DNA from 4 places in the Psychrobacillus sp. FSL K6-4046 genome. Region 1 is predicted to be linked to each of the others. Evidence: a T-box and tRNA genes for the amino acid it is inferred to sense, from the RefSeq annotation. Region 1 holds a T-box; the other regions hold tRNA genes.
The links. The T-box of region 1 lies ahead of MKY09_RS07405 (valine--tRNA ligase). A T-box ahead of a tRNA ligase gene usually reads a tRNA of that ligase, here a tRNA-Val.
Positions count from the first base shown of each region.

Region 2: it has a tRNA-Val gene. The T-box ahead of MKY09_RS07405 (valine--tRNA ligase) is inferred to sense a tRNA for this amino acid. The anticodon was not compared.
Region 3: it has a tRNA-Val gene. The T-box ahead of MKY09_RS07405 (valine--tRNA ligase) is inferred to sense a tRNA for this amino acid. The anticodon was not compared.
Region 4: it has a tRNA-Val gene. The T-box ahead of MKY09_RS07405 (valine--tRNA ligase) is inferred to sense a tRNA for this amino acid. The anticodon was not compared.

Region 1 is NZ_CP152020.1:1,518,046-1,523,327, reverse strand. It holds gene MKY09_RS07405 (valine--tRNA ligase) at 1-2,372, opposite strand, end outside; T-box leader at 2,418-2,644, opposite strand; gene MKY09_RS07400 (hypothetical protein) at 2,718-2,909, shown strand; gene MKY09_RS07395 (hypothetical protein) at 2,889-3,575, opposite strand; gene hemL (glutamate-1-semialdehyde 2,1-aminomutase) at 3,793-5,085, opposite strand; gene hemB (porphobilinogen synthase) at 5,085-5,282, opposite strand, start outside.
Region 2 is NZ_CP152020.1:3,686,649-3,691,930, forward strand. It holds gene cdaA (diadenylate cyclase CdaA) at 1-256, opposite strand, end outside; gene MKY09_RS18145 (zf-HC2 domain-containing protein) at 423-1,070, opposite strand; gene sigW (RNA polymerase sigma factor SigW) at 1,085-1,657, opposite strand; gene rocF (arginase) at 1,833-2,735, opposite strand; gene MKY09_RS18160 (GNAT family protein) at 2,806-3,384, opposite strand; tRNA gene MKY09_RS18165 (tRNA-Ala) at 3,517-3,589, opposite strand; tRNA gene MKY09_RS18170 (tRNA-Gln) at 3,608-3,682, opposite strand; tRNA gene MKY09_RS18175 (tRNA-Tyr) at 3,688-3,771, opposite strand; tRNA gene MKY09_RS18180 (tRNA-Val) at 3,792-3,867, opposite strand; tRNA gene MKY09_RS18185 (tRNA-Thr) at 3,976-4,048, opposite strand; tRNA gene MKY09_RS18190 (tRNA-Asn) at 4,056-4,130, opposite strand; rRNA gene rrf (5S ribosomal RNA) at 5,261-5,282, opposite strand, start outside.
Region 3 is NZ_CP152020.1:1,228,999-1,234,280, forward strand. It holds rRNA gene MKY09_RS05940 (16S ribosomal RNA) at 1-853, shown strand, start outside; rRNA gene MKY09_RS05945 (23S ribosomal RNA) at 1,059-3,987, shown strand; rRNA gene rrf (5S ribosomal RNA) at 4,109-4,224, shown strand; tRNA gene MKY09_RS05955 (tRNA-Val) at 4,261-4,336, shown strand; tRNA gene MKY09_RS05960 (tRNA-Thr) at 4,349-4,424, shown strand; tRNA gene MKY09_RS05965 (tRNA-Lys) at 4,431-4,503, shown strand; tRNA gene MKY09_RS05970 (tRNA-Leu) at 4,526-4,610, shown strand; tRNA gene MKY09_RS05975 (tRNA-Gly) at 4,628-4,702, shown strand; tRNA gene MKY09_RS05980 (tRNA-Leu) at 4,718-4,806, shown strand; tRNA gene MKY09_RS05985 (tRNA-Arg) at 4,823-4,899, shown strand; tRNA gene MKY09_RS05990 (tRNA-Pro) at 4,909-4,985, shown strand; tRNA gene MKY09_RS05995 (tRNA-Ala) at 5,003-5,078, shown strand; tRNA gene MKY09_RS06000 (tRNA-Met) at 5,106-5,179, shown strand; tRNA gene MKY09_RS06005 (tRNA-Ile) at 5,186-5,262, shown strand; tRNA gene MKY09_RS06010 (tRNA-Ser) at 5,275-5,282, shown strand, end outside.
Region 4 is NZ_CP152020.1:97,374-102,655, reverse strand. It holds rRNA gene MKY09_RS00540 (23S ribosomal RNA) at 1-755, opposite strand, end outside; tRNA gene MKY09_RS00535 (tRNA-Ala) at 872-947, opposite strand; tRNA gene MKY09_RS00530 (tRNA-Ile) at 964-1,040, opposite strand; rRNA gene MKY09_RS00525 (16S ribosomal RNA) at 1,150-2,703, opposite strand; tRNA gene MKY09_RS00520 (tRNA-Ala) at 2,839-2,914, opposite strand; tRNA gene MKY09_RS00515 (tRNA-Pro) at 2,929-3,005, opposite strand; tRNA gene MKY09_RS00510 (tRNA-Arg) at 3,011-3,087, opposite strand; tRNA gene MKY09_RS00505 (tRNA-Leu) at 3,104-3,192, opposite strand; tRNA gene MKY09_RS00500 (tRNA-Gly) at 3,208-3,282, opposite strand; tRNA gene MKY09_RS00495 (tRNA-Leu) at 3,300-3,384, opposite strand; tRNA gene MKY09_RS00490 (tRNA-Lys) at 3,407-3,479, opposite strand; tRNA gene MKY09_RS00485 (tRNA-Thr) at 3,486-3,561, opposite strand; tRNA gene MKY09_RS00480 (tRNA-Val) at 3,575-3,650, opposite strand; rRNA gene rrf (5S ribosomal RNA) at 3,674-3,789, opposite strand; rRNA gene MKY09_RS00470 (23S ribosomal RNA) at 3,911-5,282, opposite strand, start outside.

The sequences.
Region 1 (5,282 bases):
GGATCATCTAGGTCTTGACCGATTACTAGAGGCTCTGGGTTACAGAAACGCTCTAAGTATTTTGCGTTTGCTTCTAGTACTGCTAGCGTATCTGCATCTTTTGCAGAAATGTATAACGGTACTTTTTTGCTCATCGGTGTTTGTACCTCTGAACGGATGTTACGAACAGAGCGAATAATCTCTGCAAGTAGCTTCATGCTTGCTGCTTGGCTTTGATCAGAAAGCTCTTCGTTTACTGTCGGCCATGCCGCTACTGTAATGGATTCGCCTTCATGCGGTAGGTTTTGCCAAATTTCTTCTGTTATGAAAGGCATAAATGGGTGCAATAAACGCATTGTGTTGTCTAATACGTATGCTAGAACCGAGCGAGTCATATGCTTCGCTTCTTCGTCATCTCCGTTTAGTGGAAGCTTAGACATTTCGATATACCAGTCACAGAAATCATCCCAGATGAAGTTGTATAGGGCACGACCAACTTCGCCAAACTCATATTTCTCTGAAAGTCTTGTAACTTGCTCGATTGTTTCATTTAAACGAGTTAGGATCCAAGCATCTGCAACGGATTTTTTCCCATCTAAATTAATTTCCTCGTATTTCAATCCATCCATATTCATCAACGCAAAGCGTGAAGCATTCCAGATTTTATTGGCAAAGTTCCAAACGGCCTCTACTTTTTCTACTGAGAAACGTAAATCTTGTCCTGGAGAAGAACCAGTGCTTAAGAAATAGCGTAGTGAATCTGCTCCGTACTTATCAATTACGTCCATTGGGTCGATACCATTGCCAAGGGATTTAGACATCTTACGTCCATCTTCTGCACGAACAAGACCATGAATTAATACATCATCGAATGGGCGAGTTCCTGTAAATTCTACTCCTTGGAATATCATACGTGACACCCAGAAGAATATAATATCATAACCTGTAACAAGGGCATTTGTTGGGTAATACTTCTTCATTTCTTCGTTTTCTACATCCGGCCAGCCTAGCGTAGAGAAAGGCCATAAAGCAGAGGAGAACCATGTATCTAGTACATCTTCATCCTGCTTCCAATTTTCTTCGTCTGCTGGAGCCTCATGCCCAACATACACTTCGCCAGTTTCTTTATGGTACCACGCTGGAATTCTGTGTCCCCACCAAAGCTGACGTGAAATACACCAGTCATGTATATTTTCCATCCATCGTAAATACGTTTTTTCAAAGCGATCCGGTACAAAATTAACCTTACCCTCTGATTCTTGCAACTTAATCGCTTCTTCTGCAAGTGGCTGCATTTTTACAAACCACTGAGTAGAAAGGTAAGGCTCAACTACTGCTCCGCTTCGCTCAGAGTGGCCTACAGAGTGTGCATGCTCTTCAATTTTAAATAAAACACCTGCATCTTGAAGATCTTTTACGATTTGTTTACGGCATTCAAAGCGATCCATTCCTTCATATTTAGCTGCATTCTTGTTCATTGAACCATCTTCATGCATAACTAAAATACGCTCTAGGTTATGACGATTACCTATTTCAAAATCATTTGGGTCATGTGCAGGAGTAATCTTAACCGCGCCACTACCAAACTCCATATCTACGTAATCATCTGCTACGATTGGAACTTCACGGCCAACGATTGGTAATTTCACCGTTTTTCCGATTAAGTGTTTGTAGCGCTCATCTTCAGGATGTACTGCAACCGCTGTATCCCCTAGCATTGTTTCTGGTCGAGTTGTTGCAACATCGATTGAACCAGTACCATCTGCAAGTGGGTAATGCATATGATAGAATGCACCCTGTATATCTTTATGAATTACTTCGATATCAGAAAGTGCTGTTTTTGTAGCAGGATCCCAGTTGATAATGTATTCCCCGCGGTAAATCAAGCCTTTGTTATAAAGCTTAACAAATACTTCCTTTACTGCATTGGAAAGACCCTCATCTAAAGTGAAGCGTTCACGAGAATAGTCTAAGCCTAGACCTAGTTTTGACCATTGCTTGCGAATATGTCCTGCATATTCATCTTTCCATTTCCAAGTTTCTTCCACAAATTTTTCACGACCTAGGTCATATCTCGAAATATTGTCAGCACGTAATTTTTCTTCTACCTTTGCTTGTGTAGCGATACCTGCATGGTCCATTCCTGGTAGCCATAGAGCGTCATATCCTTGCATACGCTTCATGCGAATAATAATGTCTTGAAGAGTTGTATCCCAGGCGTGACCTAAATGTAGCTTCCCTGTTACGTTAGGCGGTGGAATCACAATGGTATATGGTTCCTTTTCACTTTCTGGATGCGCCTCAAAATATTTACCTTTTAACCACCATTCATAGCGGCCTTTTTCGATTGACTGCGGATCATACTTGGTTGACATCGTTGTCTCATTTGTCATATCGTTTCCTCCTTAAAAAAGAATATAAAAAAACTCCTATCATCACTAAAGGACGAAGGAGTTTGTTCGCGGTACCACCTTTATTCGCAGATGCAATATAACACATCACGCTCTCAATTAGATAACGGCTTCAAACCGGCAATTGCTACTGTTAGTTCACAAAAGCTGCTCTTGGGCTACCTTCAAATGGTGGCTAACGGAAACATTTCAGCAAATTGTTTCCTTTCTTTAGATAACCGTGTCATTTTACTCTTCCCATTCATAGCATCCATATATAGTTGTTTTTATTGTATAGGATATTATTATATGCCGTCAAGCATAGTCTTGTGAAAGGAGGAAAACACTATGAAAAGAGGATACAACCCCTATTTACTGCCCGACTGGTTACGAAGAACTCGTTTTTACGTGAAAGGAATCATTATACCAATCGGTTGCTTTCAACTTGTTCGTGTTTTAATTGTTCCAACAACATGGGATTTTCTCTTGCTAGTATTTCTAGCATTTCTTGGTTTTCTATTATTTAAGGACATTATTTGATGGAAAGGAAAGCTTGGTATAACCATCCTCCAAATTAAATATAAACTGTAGCTCAGAATCATCCTCAGCCGGGCTTTCCACTTCTCTATTTTTAATCGTCACATTAGTCTGCTCCTGAACTGGTTCCTGTACCGTACGTGGGGACTGCTGTTCATTACTTACAAAGGCCTCTCTATGGCTACTAGACTCTAATACTAGGGTTTCTTCTACTTCTTCAATCATTTCTTGTCTTACTTCTGCTACTACTTCCTCCGTTTTAGGACGATGCGTTTCATATTCACAATTGACTAGCCATACGATTTCAATACCATCTGACTCTGCCTTGCAATTTATAGTTTCTATACTTACTGTCGGTAACGTTTCGGCTTGTATTCTATCTTTACTAATCTCTACACTCATCGGTACCGCATATTCAAAATAACCAAGCTCACCGTTTAAATCTAGGTCTTCGATTTCCGTAAATTCACTTGTTGCGTGATGCTCCACTTCACCTTCCTCAAACTCCACGTGACAAGTAATATGATAAATACCGTTGATATGCACCATGTTGTCCATTTCCTCATGAAAATACTGAGGGGTTACATTAATTGTCTTTACTTCCTTAGGCACTCCAAAGCTTTGCGGAAAACAGAACTGTTCCTTAACTTCCCAACTTTTAACTTCCATTTTTCATCCTCCTTCATATAGGACAAATTATGTTTCAACGTAAGAAAATATGAAAAATACCATACGAATATGCCAGCTTTTCAAAAGTTTTACCCCCAGTCTTCGCTTTCTTTCAAGGAGTTTCGCCTCTTCTTACAGCTATTTGTAAATATAAAAGAGAATAAAAAAACAGACAAGCCATTCTAATTGCTTAGAACGTTTGTCTGTTCAATATTTATTATCGAGCTAACTTTTCAAACACTGTATGGAAGGCTTGAATTGTTTTTTCAATATGCTCCTCGGTGTGCGCAGTGGAAAGGAACATTCCTTCAAATTGAGAAGGTGGTAAATAGATTCCTTCCTCAGCCATTAGACGATAGTATTTTGCGAATAAGTCTAAGTCTGCTGTTCTAGCTACGTCATAATTCACTACATTTTCATTAGTGAAGAAGAAGCCGATCATAGAACCAGCACGATTTACTGTATGAGGAATGTTGTATTTGCTTGCAGCTTCTCTGAACCCTTTTTCAAGCATGTCACCAAGCTTTACGAAATACTTATACGTATCCTCGTTCAAGCGTGATAATGTCTCATAGCCTGCTGTCATCGCCAGAGGATTCCCTGATAGGGTACCTGCTTGATATACAGATCCTGCTGGTGCAATCATTTCCATGATTTCGCGTTTCCCACCGAAAGCTCCTACTGGTAGGCCACCTCCGATTACTTTACCTAGACAAGTCAAATCTGGAGTAATACCAAAATGTCCTTGTGCACAGTTATAATCTACACGGAAACCAGTCATTACTTCGTCAAAGATTAAAACTGTTCCATTTTTCTCTGTTAATTCACGCAATGCTTCGAGGAATCCTTCAATTGGAGGTACAACTCCCATATTACCTGCCACTGGCTCCACAATAACTGCTGCTAAATCGTCACCAAAGTTTTCAAACACATAGCGAACACTCTCAATGTCATTATAAGGTGCCGTAATCGTATTTTTAGCAATCGACTCAGGAACACCTGGGCTATCTGGAAGACCTAGTGTAGCAACACCAGAACCGGCTTTAATAAGCAGGCTGTCTCCATGTCCATGGTAGCACCCTTCAAATTTTAAAATCTTGTTGCGGCCAGTGTAACCACGAGCTAATCGCAAAGCACTCATAGTAGCCTCTGTACCAGAGGAAACCATACGGACCATTTCAATAGATGGCACTCGCTCCATAACTAATTTTGCAAGTTTGTTTTCAACTAACGTAGATGCTCCAAAGCTAGTCCCAGTTGCAGCTACATCTTGAATTGCCTTCACGACATTAGGCTCCGTATGACCTAAAATAAGTGGTCCCCAAGAAAGTACGTAATCAATGTATTCATTACCATCAATATCTTTCAAGATAGCGCCTTTTCCACTTTCCATGAAAATCGGATCCATGTCGACCGATTTAAACGCACGAACCGGACTATTTACGCCACCTGGCATTAAGTCCTTTGCTTCTGCATATGCTTCTTTAGATAATTTGTATGATTTAGACATTATTTCTCCTCCAACCAACGCGCTACATCTTTAGCATGATACGTTAAGATGATATCTGCTCCAGCACGTTTCATTCCTGTTAACGTTTCTAAAACTGTTTCTTTTTCGTTTATCCAGCCATTGATGGCAGCAGCCTTCACCATTGCATATTCTCCGCTTACGTTATATGCCACAATAGGGGCGTCGAAGCTATTTCT
Region 2 (5,282 bases), 1.7 Mb from region 1:
GGAAAATGATAATAATTGCTAAGAAACCATATGTGATAACTTGATTTAACATCCAGCCAAGTGTATCTAAACCTAGAAAATCAGTTACTACTTTTGCAATGACGATGACAAAGATACCTTTTAATAATTGAACTGCTTTTGTACCTTTAATAAGAGTAATTAATTTATATATAACGAACCATACGAACAAAACGTCTAATATATTGACGATTACGTTCACTGGCATCAAGTCTGTAAATTGTTCCATAAACGACATTGGGCATCCCCCACTTTTTCTCGCGAATCCATATAAAGTAAGTATAACATATTTGAAGTATAGATTTCTCGTTCTAATACTAACGCAAAAAGTCTATCCAGGTTCCTGGATAGACTCCTTTTTTAAAAAGATAGGATAATATATGTGTTTCTCGGGGTATTTATTTTTATTCTTCAGTCTTATCGCTTTTAAAGAAAGAGGTAATTTCCTTAGCAGTGTCCTTTATGGTATACCATAGCCAATCGAATGCTTTGTTAATTTCCTCTGTTTTACCTGTAACATTAGCTGTGGAAGCCATATATTTAGAACCGTCAATAACGGACCCATTAATTACTGTTAAATTTCCATCCAACTCTCCATCAACGCGTACATCGCCATTCTTAACTATTAAATCTCCCTTAACGACTTGTCCCTCAGGGATTATAACTGTTTCTCCCTCGACAATAACGTTCTCTTGCTTTGTAAATGAGAATTGTTGATCGTTATTATAATTAGAGAAAAGTGCACTACTCATTAACAACATAAACATAGCTGCTGCCGTAAGAACAGGATGCTGTCTAAACCATCTGCTTACACCAGTATGTGATTTTTCTTTTGGAAGTCTAGACATAACTGATAGAGTAAAATCATTTGGTGCCTCTACATGAGCTGCTCCTTTTACAAAGGCTACTACATCGCTTAACTCATGCATATGATTGCGACACTCTTGGCACGATTGCAAGTGTGACTTGAGCTCCAGCTCGTGTTCACGACTAATTTCACCATCTAGATATTCATGCATATAGTGAACAATTCGTTCTGGACACGCACTCATCATGATTCCTCCTATTAAAGATTCGGTTGTTTACTTAATTGTTTTCTAAGCGCTTCCCGACCTCGATGTATTCTTGTTTTTACTGTGCCTAATGGGAGGTCTAAAATTTCACTTATTTCTTGCAAGGATAGTTCCTCCATGTATTTAAGCACTATAGCAGATCGATACTTATCTGGAAGACGGCTGATCTCATATTGAATTCTATCTTGTAGCTCTAGTTTCATCAACTCTTCCTCTGGAAGTTCATCAGAGGCAGCTATTTGAGAATACATGTCAAGACCTTCCGTACCCTTCACTTCTGCATCTAAATAATAGTCAGGCTTTTTTTTACGTATACGATCAATACATAAATTCGTAGCTATACGATATAGCCATGTAGAAAATTTTCTTTTCTGATCGAACGTATGAATATTTATATAGGCCCGGACAAATGCCTCTTGAGCTATATCTTCAGCTTCGTGACGATTGCCAAGCATTCTATAGCAAACTTGGAAAAGCCTATTTTGGTAAAGGTCGACAATCTCCGCGAATGCGTCTTTATCTCCTTTTAGTACTTGTTTTATTCTTTTGTTAACTATCGCATCCATCGTCTGATTTCCCCTCCGCTCTATGCGGCTGTCTCTACCTATACGTAAGAAGGATTCAACAGGTTTCATTTTTTTATATTATTTTAATTTTATCAAATATTTCCTGTGTTGTGTTGTTAAAAAAAAAGAAAAAGCTGACAATTAGCCTGCTTTTCCTAAAATACTAATAAAACTATTATATTAAGCTTTCTCCAAATAATGACCCCATAAGTGCGACTGCAGTATCAGCTGTTTTATTTTTCTCATCGAGAATAGGATTTACCTCTACAAATTCAGCAGATGAAATTAAATGAGAGGAATAAAGCATTTCCATGGCTAAATGACTTTCACGATAGCTTATACCTCCTGGTACAGGCGTTCCAACTCCAGGTGTATATAGCGGATCTAATCCATCTAAGTCAAGAGACAAATGCACACCATCCACTTTACGTTCCAGGAAGTAAGTTATCGTTTGATTCATAACCTCGGTCATCCCTAGCTTATCTATTTCATGCATGGAGAAAACTTTAATGCCTTTTTCTCTAATCAGTTCTCTCTCTCCCGGGTCAACAGAACGGGCGCCAATTATAACTATATTCTCAGGTTTAATCTTCGGTGCAAATTCACGTATGTTCACTAAATCCTTGTGACCTAAGCCTATGCTTACGGCTAATGGCATACCGTGAATATTCCCCGATGGAGAAGTTTCAGCAGTGTTTAAGTCTGCATGAGCATCGTACCAGATAACCCCTAGATTTTCATATTGATCAGAAAGACCTGCTAATGTACCGATCGCTATACTATGATCTCCACCTAGGACAAGAGGGAAATCCCCTGCCTCTACAACTGAATGCACTTTATTGGCGAGAGCTGTATTAGCTTCAATCACCTGCTCTAAATTTCTTAAGGTTGTAGACGACTCTTCTTTTCTAATCTGACTGATTAAAATATCCCCTTCATCCTTCACCGTATGACCAAGGTCAGTTAAGCGTTCCACTACTCCTGCATAACGAATTGCACTTGGTCCCATATCTACCCCACGTCTATTTTGACCAAGATCCATAGGAACCCCTATAATTGTTAGATTTAATTTATTCATTTTTTTATACCCCCTTTAGTTCATACACTTATTGTAATTCCTTAAAGGCAGTTGGCTCAACTCAGCATTTTCATGTATATTTATTCATTAATAACTGAAGATATTTTTTTGTTTCTGCCCATTCTTCATTTACAATCGAATATAAAACCGCGTTTCTGACGGTCCCGTTGGATCTCACACGTTCGTTCCTTAATACGCCTTCCTTGATGCCCCCAATTCTTTCAATAGCTCGCTGTGACGGTAAGTTTAACTCGTCAGTTTTAAACTGTACACGAATCATCCCCAGCGTCTCAAAGCAATGCTGGAGCATCAAGAACTTACAGGTCGTATTTACATGAGTTCTCTGATAAGCTTTCCCGTAAAAAGTAGAGCCAATTTCACAAGCACCGTTAACTTGATCTATCCCGTAAATCCTAGTCGTACCCATTATTTTTTTTGTATCTGTATGTTCCACTACATAAACAATTGCGGTTTGTTGACCTTGCATTTGATCAATGCCTGCCTGCAGCCAATCTCCTAGCTGTTCTTCACTTTCTACCGTATGTAACATATATTCAAATACACTAGGCTCATACAGCTCCCACAGTAACGGTATATCGCTTTTCGTTAATAATCTTAATGTAACGTCCCCAAGGATTAAGCTTTCCATTTCCTCTCACAACCTCTTCTCTTTTTCTATTTATATCGGAATGTCGAAGTTATTTTGTTATATATTTTAAACACAAAAAAACTCTTTTCAATTGAATGAAAAGAGTTAAGTATACACACATTAGAATTAAAATGGAGCCTAGCGGGATCGAACCGCTGACCTCCTGCGTGCAAGGCAGGCGCTCTCCCAGCTGAGCTAAGGCCCCATAATAGATAATAGAAAATGGCTGGGGTACCTGGATTCGAACCAGGGCATGACGGAATCAAAATCCGTTGCCTTACCGCTTGGCTATACCCCAAAAACTGGTGGAGGGGGACGGATTCGAACCGCCGAACCCTAAGGAGCGGATTTACAGTCCGCCGCGTTTAGCCACTTCGCTACCCCTCCAGGCTATTATAAAAACTTTTTGGTGGAGGATGACGGGCTCGAACCGCCGACCCTCTGCTTGTAAGGCAGATGCTCTCCCAGCTGAGCTAATCCTCCAAAACAGTAATCCTCTTTAAAAACCGGACAATTAATAGTTTAGCATAAGTATTACTTCAAAACAAGCACTTTTTTATGTACATTCCCTACTTTTATGTAAAATAGAAAAGCTTCCAACCGGATTTGAACCGGTGACCTCTTCCTTACCATGGAAGCACTCTACCTACTGAGCTATGGAAGCATAAAAATGGCTCCGAAGGTAGGACTCGAACCTACGACCAATCGGTTAACAGCCGATTGCTCTACCACTGAGCTACTTCGGAACGTTCTTATTATTTAAAGTACAAATATAATTATAACAAGTATACTTTAAATTTCAAGCTTAATTTAGGTATTTTTCCAATGAAATATTCAAGGTTCCAATATATAGAATTTGTCATCTTTTTGAATGATATTCTCTATATTTTAATTTCTTAGGAGATGCCTCACCCTATTATATTGTCCATTTATATTTAGAAATATACGTAAAATATTTAAGCTATTAATAGAGAACCGTAAAATATTTATTAATTTTTTATGTTTAAAGTAGAGTTGATTTCCGCTCTAGACGTACGCTTTCCGCGGGGGGAGCGATAAGCCATCACCCATCGCTAACGCGCGTGGTTGTGATGTCTTATCTGTCTCCCTCCTCCCGCTGGAGTCGCCGTCTGCCGCTCCAATCAATAGAGTAATTAATGTTAGTATTTTATAGGTAGTGCACTCTATATAAAATTCGACTCTCATTAAAAGAAGTATTAATTACTTTAATTATTGCTAGGAGAGCGCTTTTAAACTAGAAGAATGGTAAGAGCAGGAATCATAGCTATCACAGAGTTTAAACTCCTGTTTGATCAGGCTCACATAATTATTACTCGTAACTCTTTCCTTGCCCTATTCATAACATGCTCAAGTATTTTTGTAATTTCTGTGGAGAGATTGCCTTCTGAACAAAAAAATACCAGTCGCGGTCGTTCGGTTCTCGCGTATGCCATACGCTCCGAGCCTCTCTTCCTTGCTTCCTCGAACTCGTTGCCCCTCCGGCTTCTCGCTCACTTCCTTAGGGAGATAGCGCCTTCGGCTTTTTCCTGTAAAAGATAAAACAAAAAAGCCACCACCGATTACTCGGTGATGACTTCCTTTAGTTGCCCAGCGACGTCCTACTCTTGCAGGGGCGACCCTCCAACTACCATCGGCGGCTGCGAAACCAGATGGGCGGCAGATTTCTTTGTCAGCCGCAGTCGTTCGGTTCTCGCGTATGCCATACGCTCCGAGCCTCTCTTCCTTGCTTCCTCGAACTCTTTGCCCCTCCGGCTTCTCGCCCACTTGCTTAGGGAGAGAGTGCCTTCGGCTTTTTTTTCATTTTAAACAAAACAAAAAAGCCGTCACCGATTACTCGGTGACGACTTCCTTTAGTGCCCAGCGACGTCCTACTCTTG
Region 3 (5,282 bases), 290 kb from region 1:
AAATGCGTAGAGATTTGGAGGAACACCAGTGGCGAAGGCGGCTTTCTGGTCTGTAACTGACGCTGAGGCGCGAAAGCGTGGGGAGCAAACAGGATTAGATACCCTGGTAGTCCACGCCGTAAACGATGAGTGCTAAGTGTTAGGGGGTTTCCGCCCCTTAGTGCTGCAGCTAACGCATTAAGCACTCCGCCTGGGGAGTACGGTCGCAAGACTGAAACTCAAAGGAATTGACGGGGGCCCGCACAAGCGGTGGAGCATGTGGTTTAATTCGAAGCAACGCGAAGAACCTTACCAGGTCTTGACATCCCGCTGACCGGCCTAGAGATAGGCTTTTCCCTTCGGGGACAGCGGTGACAGGTGGTGCATGGTTGTCGTCAGCTCGTGTCGTGAGATGTTGGGTTAAGTCCCGCAACGAGCGCAACCCTTGATCTTAGTTGCCAGCATTCAGTTGGGCACTCTAAGGTGACTGCCGGTGATAAACCGGAGGAAGGTGGGGATGACGTCAAATCATCATGCCCCTTATGACCTGGGCTACACACGTGCTACAATGGACGGTACAGAGGGTCGCAACCCCGCGAGGGTGAGCAAATCCCATAAAACCGTTCTCAGTTCGGATTGTAGGCTGCAACTCGCCTACATGAAGCCGGAATCGCTAGTAATCGTGGATCAGCATGCCACGGTGAATACGTTCCCGGGCCTTGTACACACCGCCCGTCACACCACGAGAGTTTGTAACACCCGAAGTCGGTGGGGTAACCCTTTTGGGAGCCAGCCGCCGAAGGTGGGACAGATGATTGGGGTGAAGTCGTAACAAGGTAGCCGTATCGGAAGGTGCGGCTGGATCACCTCCTTTCTAAGGATATATTCGGAATACAGATTTTTATCTGTATCTTAACGTTTTGCAGTTCAGTTTTGAATGTTCATTCTATATGAGCATTTAAAGCTTTTTAACTTGTTCTTTGAAAACTGGATAAAACGACATCAAAAAAAGAAACAAACGCAAGATATTCAAATTGTGATCACTTACGTGATTGCAAGTGTAGTACTTTTAACTTTTAGGTTAAGTTAATAAGGGCGCACGGTGGATGCCTTGGCACTAGGAGTCGATGAAGGACGGCACTAACACCGATATGCTTCGGGGAGCTGTAAGTGAGCTTCGATCCGAAGATTTCCGAATGGGGAAACCCACTGCCCGTAATGGGGCAGTACATTTGCGTGAATACATAGCGCATCTGAGACACACCCAGGGAACTGAAACATCTAAGTACCTGGAGGAAGAGAAAGAAAATTCGATTCCCTGAGTAGCGGCGAGCGAAACGGGAAGAGCCCAAACCAAGAGGCTTGCCTCTTGGGGTTGTAGGACACTCTATACGGAGTTACAAAAGAATGAGCTAGACGAAGCGACCTGGAAAGGTCCGCAGGATAGGGTAAAAGCCCCGTAGTCAAAAGTTCATTCCCTCCAGAGTGTATCCTGAGTACGGCGGAACACGTGAAATTCCGTCGGAATCCGGGAGGACCATCTCCCAAGGCTAAATACTACCTAGTGACCGATAGTGAACCAGTACCGTGAGGGAAAGGTGAAAAGCACCCCGGAAGGGGAGTGAAATAGACCCTGAAACCGTGTGCCTACAAATAGTCAAAGCCCGTTAACGGGTGATGGCGTGCCTTTTGTAGAATGAACCGGCGAGTTACGATTACATGCGAGGTTAAGTTGAGAAGACGGAGCCGCAGCGAAAGCGAGTCTGAATAGGGCGAATGAGTATGTGGTCGTAGACCCGAAACCAGGTGATCTACCCATGTCCAGGATGAAGGTGAGGTAACACTTACTGGAGGTCCGAACCCACGCACGTTGAAAAGTGCGGGGATGAGGTGTGGGTAGCGGAGAAATTCCAATCGAACCTGGAGATAGCTGGTTCTCTCCGAAATAGCTTTAGGGCTAGCCTCAAACGTTAGAATCTTGGAGGTAGAGCACTGTTTGGACTAGGGGCCCATCCCGGGTTACCGAATTCAGACAAACTCCGAATGCCAATGATTTATGTTTGGGAGTCAGACTGCGAGTGATAAGATCCGTAGTCAAGAGGGAAACAGCCCAGACCACCAGCTAAGGTCCCAAAGTATTTGTTAAGTGGAAAAGGATGTGGCGTTGCTTAGACAACCAGGATGTTGGCTTAGAAGCAGCCATCATTTAAAGAGTGCGTAATAGCTCACTGGTCGAGTGACGCTGCGCCGAAAATGTATCGGGGCTAAACAAATCACCGAAGCTGTGGATTGATACCTTTGGTATCAGTGGTAGGAGAGCGTTCTAAGGGCGTTGAAGTCAGACCGGAAGGACTGGTGGAGCGCTTAGAAGTGAGAATGCCGGTATGAGTAGCGAAAGATGGGTGAGAATCCCATCCACCGTATGACTAAGGTTTCCTGAGGAAGGCTCGTCCGCTCAGGGTTAGTCGGGACCTAAGTCGAGGCCGATAGGCGTAGACGATGGACAACAGGTTGATATTCCTGTACCACCACCCCACCGTTTGAGTGATGGGGGGACGCAGTAGGATAGGGTAAGCGTGCTGTTGGTTATGCACGTCCAAGCAGTGAGGTGTGAGTGTAGGCAAATCCGCACTCTGTAACATTGAGCTGTGATGGCAAGGACGTATGTCCGGAGTTCCTGATTTCACACTGCCAAGAAAAGCCTCTAACGAGGTGGGAGGTGCCCGTACCGCAAACCGACACAGGTAGTCGAGGAGAGAATCCTAAGGTGAGCGAGAGAACTCTCGTTAAGGAACTCGGCAAAATGACCCCGTAACTTCGGGAGAAGGGGTGCTCTTTTGGGTGAATAGCCTAGAAGAGCCGCAGTGAATAGGCCCAGGCGACTGTTTAGCAAAAACACAGGTCTCTGCAAAACCGTAAGGTGAAGTATAGGGGCTGACGCCTGCCCGGTGCTGGAAGGTTAAGAGGAGTGCTTAGCGCAAGCGAAGGTGCGAATTGAAGCCCCAGTAAACGGCGGCCGTAACTATAACGGTCCTAAGGTAGCGAAATTCCTTGTCGGGTAAGTTCCGACCCGCACGAAAGGCGTAACGATCTGGGCACTGTCTCAACGAGAGACTCGGTGAAATTATAGTACCTGTGAAGATGCAGGTTACCCGCGACAGGACGGAAAGACCCCGTGGAGCTTTACTGTAGCTTGATATTGAATTTTGGTGCAACTTGTACAGGATAGGTAGGAGCCTTAGAGCCCGGAGCGCCAGCTTCGGAGGAGGCGTCGGTGGGATACTACCCTGGTTGTATTGAAATTCTAACCCATACCCGTAACCCGGGTAGGAGACAGTGTCAGGCGGGCAGTTTGACTGGGGCGGTCGCCTCCTAAAGTGTAACGGAGGCGCCCAAAGGTTCCCTCAGAATGGTTGGAAATCATTCGAAGAGTGTAAAGGCAGAAGGGAGCTTGACTGCGAGACCTACAAGTCGAGCAGGGTCGAAAGACGGGCTTAGTGATCCGGTGGTTCCGCATGGAAGGGCCATCGCTCAACGGATAAAAGCTACCCCGGGGATAACAGGCTTATCTCCCCCAAGAGTCCACATCGACGGGGAGGTTTGGCACCTCGATGTCGGCTCATCGCATCCTGGGGCTGTAGTCGGTCCCAAGGGTTGGGCTGTTCGCCCATTAAAGCGGTACGCGAGCTGGGTTCAGAACGTCGTGAGACAGTTCGGTCCCTATCCGTCGTGGGCGTAGGAAATTTGAGAGGAGCTGTCCTTAGTACGAGAGGACCGGGATGGACACACCGCTGGTGTACCAGTTGTTCTGCCAAGGGCATCGCTGGGTAGCTATGTGTGGACGGGATAAGTGCTGAAAGCATCTAAGCACGAAGCCCCCCTCAAGATGAGATTTCCCATTACGCAAGTAAGTAAGATCCCTCAAAGACGATGAGGTAGATAGGTTCGGGGTGGAAGCGTGGCGACACGTGCAGCTGACGAATACTAATCGATCGAGGACTTAACCAAATTGTTTGTTTCTAAGATGTCAGTTTATTCAGTTTTGAAAGAATAAATTTTTATTTAAAAAAAGCTTGTAATAATCTACATAGTTGATATAATAAAACTTGTCTTTCAATTATTATTCAAGTCTAGTGATGATGGCGAAGAGGTCACACCCGTTCCCATACCGAACACGGAAGTTAAGCTCTTCAGCGCCGATGGTAGTTGGGGGTCTCCCCCTGCAAGAGTAGGACGTCGCTGGGCTTGCAATAAAAATACATAATAACATTTTAATACCCAGGAGGATTAGCTCAGCTGGGAGAGCATCTGCCTTACAAGCAGAGGGTCGGCGGTTCGAGCCCGTCATCCTCCACCATTACTTACTCCTGCCGGAGTAGCTCAACTGGTAGAGCAACTGACTTGTAATCAGTAGGTTGAGGGTTCAAGTCCTTTCTCCGGCACCATTTTCCGAGCCATTAGCTCAGTTGGTAGAGCATCTGACTTTTAATCAGAGGGTCGAAGGTTCGAGTCCTTCATGGCTCATTCACTTTTGTGAAATAAATATGCGGGTGTGGCGGAACTGGCAGACGCACTAGACTTAGGATCTAGCGCCGCAAGGCGTGGGGGTTCGACTCCCTTCACCCGCACCATTTAATTTAATAACCGAGCGGAAGTAGTTCAGTGGTAGAACACCACCTTGCCAAGGTGGGGGTCGCGAGTTCGAACCTCGTCTTCCGCTCCAAAGATTCACTAAAGTGCCGGGGTGGCGGAACTGGCAGACGCACAGGACTTAAAATCCTGCGGTAGGTGACTACCGTACCGGTTCGATTCCGGTCCTCGGCACCACTTTTAAGTAACATTAGCGCCCGTAGCTCAATTGGATAGAGCGTCTGACTACGGATCAGAAGGTTGTGGGTTCGACTCCTGCCGGGCGCGCCAATATATATACGGGAAGTAGCTCAGCTTGGTAGAGCACTTGGTTTGGGACCAAGGGGTCGCAGGTTCGAATCCTGTCTTCCCGACCAGTTATTAATAAAAATTTGGGGCCTTAGCTCAGCTGGGAGAGCGCCTGCCTTGCACGCAGGAGGTCAGCGGTTCGATCCCGCTAGGCTCCACCAAATATAAAATTTTCTTTTAAAGTTCCTGGCGGCGTAGCTCAGCTGGCTAGAGCATTCGGTTCATACCCGAAAGGTCGTGGGTTCGACTCCCTCTGCCGCCATCTTAAGGACCTTTAGCTCAGTTGGTTAGAGCAGACGGCTCATAACCGTCCGGTCGCAGGTTCGAGTCCTGCAAGGTCCACCAACATAATTTTTCGGAGGAAT
Region 4 (5,282 bases), 1.4 Mb from region 1:
ACCTTCATCCTGGACATGGGTAGATCACCTGGTTTCGGGTCTACGACCACATACTCATTCGCCCTATTCAGACTCGCTTTCGCTGCGGCTCCGTCTTCTCAACTTAACCTCGCATGTAATCGTAACTCGCCGGTTCATTCTACAAAAGGCACGCCATCACCCGTTAACGGGCTTTGACTATTTGTAGGCACACGGTTTCAGGGTCTATTTCACTCCCCTTCCGGGGTGCTTTTCACCTTTCCCTCACGGTACTGGTTCACTATCGGTCACTAGGTAGTATTTAGCCTTGGGAGATGGTCCTCCCGGATTCCGACGGAATTTCACGTGTTCCGCCGTACTCAGGATACACTCTGGAGGGAATGAACTTTTGACTACGGGGCTTTTACCCTATCCTGCGGACCTTTCCAGGTCGCTTCGTCTAGCTCATTCTTTTGTAACTCCGTATAGAGTGTCCTACAACCCCAAGAGGCAAGCCTCTTGGTTTGGGCTCTTCCCGTTTCGCTCGCCGCTACTCAGGGAATCGAATTTTCTTTCTCTTCCTCCAGGTACTTAGATGTTTCAGTTCCCTGGGTGTGTCTCAGATGCGCTATGTATTCACGCAAATGTACTGCCCCATTACGGGCAGTGGGTTTCCCCATTCGGAAATCTTCGGATCGAAGCTCACTTACAGCTCCCCGAAGCATATCGGTGTTAGTGCCGTCCTTCATCGACTCCTAGTGCCAAGGCATCCACCGTGCGCCCTTATTAACTTAACCTAAAAGTTAAAAGTACTACACTTGCAATCACGTAAGTGATCACAATTTGAATATCTTGCGTTTGTTTCTTTTTTTGATGTCGTTTTATCCAGTTTTCAAAGAACAAATTATTTCGTTGGTGGAGCCTAGCGGGATCGAACCGCTGACCTCCTGCGTGCAAGGCAGGCGCTCTCCCAGCTGAGCTAAGGCCCCGAAATAAAAAAAGGTATGGTGGGCCTAAATGGACTCGAACCATCGACCTCACGCTTATCAGGCGTGCGCTCTAACCAGCTGAGCTATAGGCCCTCTTTGAATTTCCATATCTATTAAAAATATTAATATACATGAACATTCAAAACTGAACTGCAAAACGTTAAGATACAGATAAAGATCTGTATTCCGAATATATCCTTAGAAAGGAGGTGATCCAGCCGCACCTTCCGATACGGCTACCTTGTTACGACTTCACCCCAATCATCTGTCCCACCTTCGGCGGCTGGCTCCCAAAAGGGTTACCCCACCGACTTCGGGTGTTACAAACTCTCGTGGTGTGACGGGCGGTGTGTACAAGGCCCGGGAACGTATTCACCGTGGCATGCTGATCCACGATTACTAGCGATTCCGGCTTCATGTAGGCGAGTTGCAGCCTACAATCCGAACTGAGAACGGTTTTATGGGATTTGCTCACCCTCGCGGGGTTGCGACCCTCTGTACCGTCCATTGTAGCACGTGTGTAGCCCAGGTCATAAGGGGCATGATGATTTGACGTCATCCCCACCTTCCTCCGGTTTATCACCGGCAGTCACCTTAGAGTGCCCAACTGAATGCTGGCAACTAAGATCAAGGGTTGCGCTCGTTGCGGGACTTAACCCAACATCTCACGACACGAGCTGACGACAACCATGCACCACCTGTCACCGCTGTCCCCGAAGGGAAAAGCCTATCTCTAGGCCGGTCAGCGGGATGTCAAGACCTGGTAAGGTTCTTCGCGTTGCTTCGAATTAAACCACATGCTCCACCGCTTGTGCGGGCCCCCGTCAATTCCTTTGAGTTTCAGTCTTGCGACCGTACTCCCCAGGCGGAGTGCTTAATGCGTTAGCTGCAGCACTAAGGGGCGGAAACCCCCTAACACTTAGCACTCATCGTTTACGGCGTGGACTACCAGGGTATCTAATCCTGTTTGCTCCCCACGCTTTCGCGCCTCAGCGTCAGTTACAGACCAGAAAGCCGCCTTCGCCACTGGTGTTCCTCCAAATCTCTACGCATTTCACCGCTACACTTGGAATTCCGCTTTCCTCTTCTGTACTCAAGTCCCCCAGTTTCCAATGACCCTCCACGGTTGAGCCGTGGGCTTTCACATCAGACTTAAAGGACCGCCTGCGCGCGCTTTACGCCCAATAATTCCGGACAACGCTTGCCACCTACGTATTACCGCGGCTGCTGGCACGTAGTTAGCCGTGGCTTTCTAATGAGGTACCGTCAAGGTACGAGCAGTTACTCTCGTACTTGTTCTTCCCTCACAACAGAGTTTTACGATCCGAAAACCTTCTTCACTCACGCGGCGTTGCTCCATCAGACTTTCGTCCATTGTGGAAGATTCCCTACTGCTGCCTCCCGTAGGAGTCTGGGCCGTGTCTCAGTCCCAGTGTGGCCGATCACCCTCTCAGGTCGGCTACGCATCGTCGCCTTGGTGAGCCGTTACCTCACCAACTAGCTAATGCGCCGCGGGCCCATCCTGTAGTGACAGCCGAAACCGTCTTTTAACATTTCCTCATGTGAGGTAATGGATTATTCGGTATTAGCCCCGGTTTCCCGGAGTTATCCCAATCTACAGGGCAGGTTGCCCACGTGTTACTCACCCGTCCGCCGCTAAATCAGAAGAAGCAAGCTTCTTCATCATCCGCTCGACTTGCATGTATTAGGCACGCCGCCAGCGTTCGTCCTGAGCCAGGATCAAACTCTCCATAATAGAGAACTTAAAAAGCTCATTTTGTTTTGCTGGCATCATCATTAAATGATGTCAAAAATTGTTTTGCGTCAATCAAGCCGAAGCTTGTTGATGCTGTATGTCTTAACGTTTTGCATGTTCAGTTTTCAATGTTCATGGTGGAGCCTAGCGGGATCGAACCGCTGACCTCCTGCGTGCAAGGCAGGCGCTCTCCCAGCTGAGCTAAGGCCCCGAAATAATAATAACTGGTCGGGAAGACAGGATTCGAACCTGCGACCCCTTGGTCCCAAACCAAGTGCTCTACCAAGCTGAGCTACTTCCCGTTATATGGCGCGCCCGGCAGGAGTCGAACCCACAACCTTCTGATCCGTAGTCAGACGCTCTATCCAATTGAGCTACGGGCGCTAATTATTCATAAAAGTGGTGCCGAGGACCGGAATCGAACCGGTACGGTAGTCACCTACCGCAGGATTTTAAGTCCTGTGCGTCTGCCAGTTCCGCCACCCCGGCACTTCAATGAATCTTTGGAGCGGAAGACGAGGTTCGAACTCGCGACCCCCACCTTGGCAAGGTGGTGTTCTACCACTGAACTACTTCCGCTCGGTTATTAAGTTAAGTGGTGCGGGTGAAGGGAGTCGAACCCCCACGCCTTGCGGCGCTAGATCCTAAGTCTAGTGCGTCTGCCAGTTCCGCCACACCCGCATATTTATTTCACAAAAGTGAATGAGCCATGAAGGACTCGAACCTTCGACCCTCTGATTAAAAGTCAGATGCTCTACCAACTGAGCTAATGGCTCGGAAAATGGTGCCGGAGAAAGGACTTGAACCCTCAACCTACTGATTACAAGTCAGTTGCTCTACCAGTTGAGCTACTCCGGCAGGAGTAAAATTATGGTGGAGGATGACGGGCTCGAACCGCCGACCCTCTGCTTGTAAGGCAGATGCTCTCCCAGCTGAGCTAATCCTCCTGGGTAATATTTTTTTATTGCAAGCCCAGCGACGTCCTACTCTTGCAGGGGGAGACCCCCAACTACCATCGGCGCTGAAGAGCTTAACTTCCGTGTTCGGTATGGGAACGGGTGTGACCTCTTCGCCATCATCACTAGACTTGAATAATAATTGAAAGACAAGTTTTATTATATCAACTATGTAGATTATTACAAGCTTTTTTTAAATAAAAATTTATTCTTTCAAAACTGAATAAACTGACATCTTAGAAACAAACAATTTGGTTAAGTCCTCGATCGATTAGTATTCGTCAGCTGCACGTGTCGCCACGCTTCCACCCCGAACCTATCTACCTCATCGTCTTTGAGGGATCTTACTTACTTGCGTAATGGGAAATCTCATCTTGAGGGGGGCTTCGTGCTTAGATGCTTTCAGCACTTATCCCGTCCACACATAGCTACCCAGCGATGCCCTTGGCAGAACAACTGGTACACCAGCGGTGTGTCCATCCCGGTCCTCTCGTACTAAGGACAGCTCCTCTCAAATTTCCTACGCCCACGACGGATAGGGACCGAACTGTCTCACGACGTTCTGAACCCAGCTCGCGTACCGCTTTAATGGGCGAACAGCCCAACCCTTGGGACCGACTACAGCCCCAGGATGCGATGAGCCGACATCGAGGTGCCAAACCTCCCCGTCGATGTGGACTCTTGGGGGAGATAAGCCTGTTATCCCCGGGGTAGCTTTTATCCGTTGAGCGATGGCCCTTCCATGCGGAACCACCGGATCACTAAGCCCGTCTTTCGACCCTGCTCGACTTGTAGGTCTCGCAGTCAAGCTCCCTTCTGCCTTTACACTCTTCGAATGATTTCCAACCATTCTGAGGGAACCTTTGGGCGCCTCCGTTACACTTTAGGAGGCGACCGCCCCAGTCAAACTGCCCGCCTGACACTGTCTCCTACCCGGGTTACGGGTATGGGTTAGAATTTCAATACAACCAGGGTAGTATCCCACCGACGCCTCCTCCGAAGCTGGCGCTCCGGGCTCTAAGGCTCCTACCTATCCTGTACAAGTTGCACCAAAATTCAATATCAAGCTACAGTAAAGCTCCACGGGGTCTTTCCGTCCTGTCGCGGGTAACCTGCATCTTCACAGGTACTATAATTTCACCGAGTCTCTCGTTGAGACAGTGCCCAGATCGTTACGCCTTTCGTGCGGGTCGGAACTTACCCGACAAGGAATTTCGCTACCTTAGGACCGTTATAGTTACGGCCGCCGTTTACTGGGGCTTCAATTCGCACCTTCGCTTGCGCTAAGCACTCCTCTTAACCTTCCAGCACCGGGCAGGCGTCAGCCCCTATACTTCACCTTACGGTTTTGCAGAGACCTGTGTTTTTGCTAAACAGTCGCCTGGGCCTATTCACTGCGGCTCTTCTAGGCTATTCACCCAAAAGAGCACCCCTTCTCCCGAAGTTACGGGGTCATTTTGCCGAGTTCCTTAACGAGAGTTCTCTCGCTCACCTTAGGATTCTCTCCTCGACTACCTGTGTCGGTTTGCGGTACGGGCACCTCCCACCTCGTTAGAGGCTTTTCTTGGCAGTGTGAAATCAGGAACTCCGGACATACGTCCTTGCCATCACAGCTCAATGTTA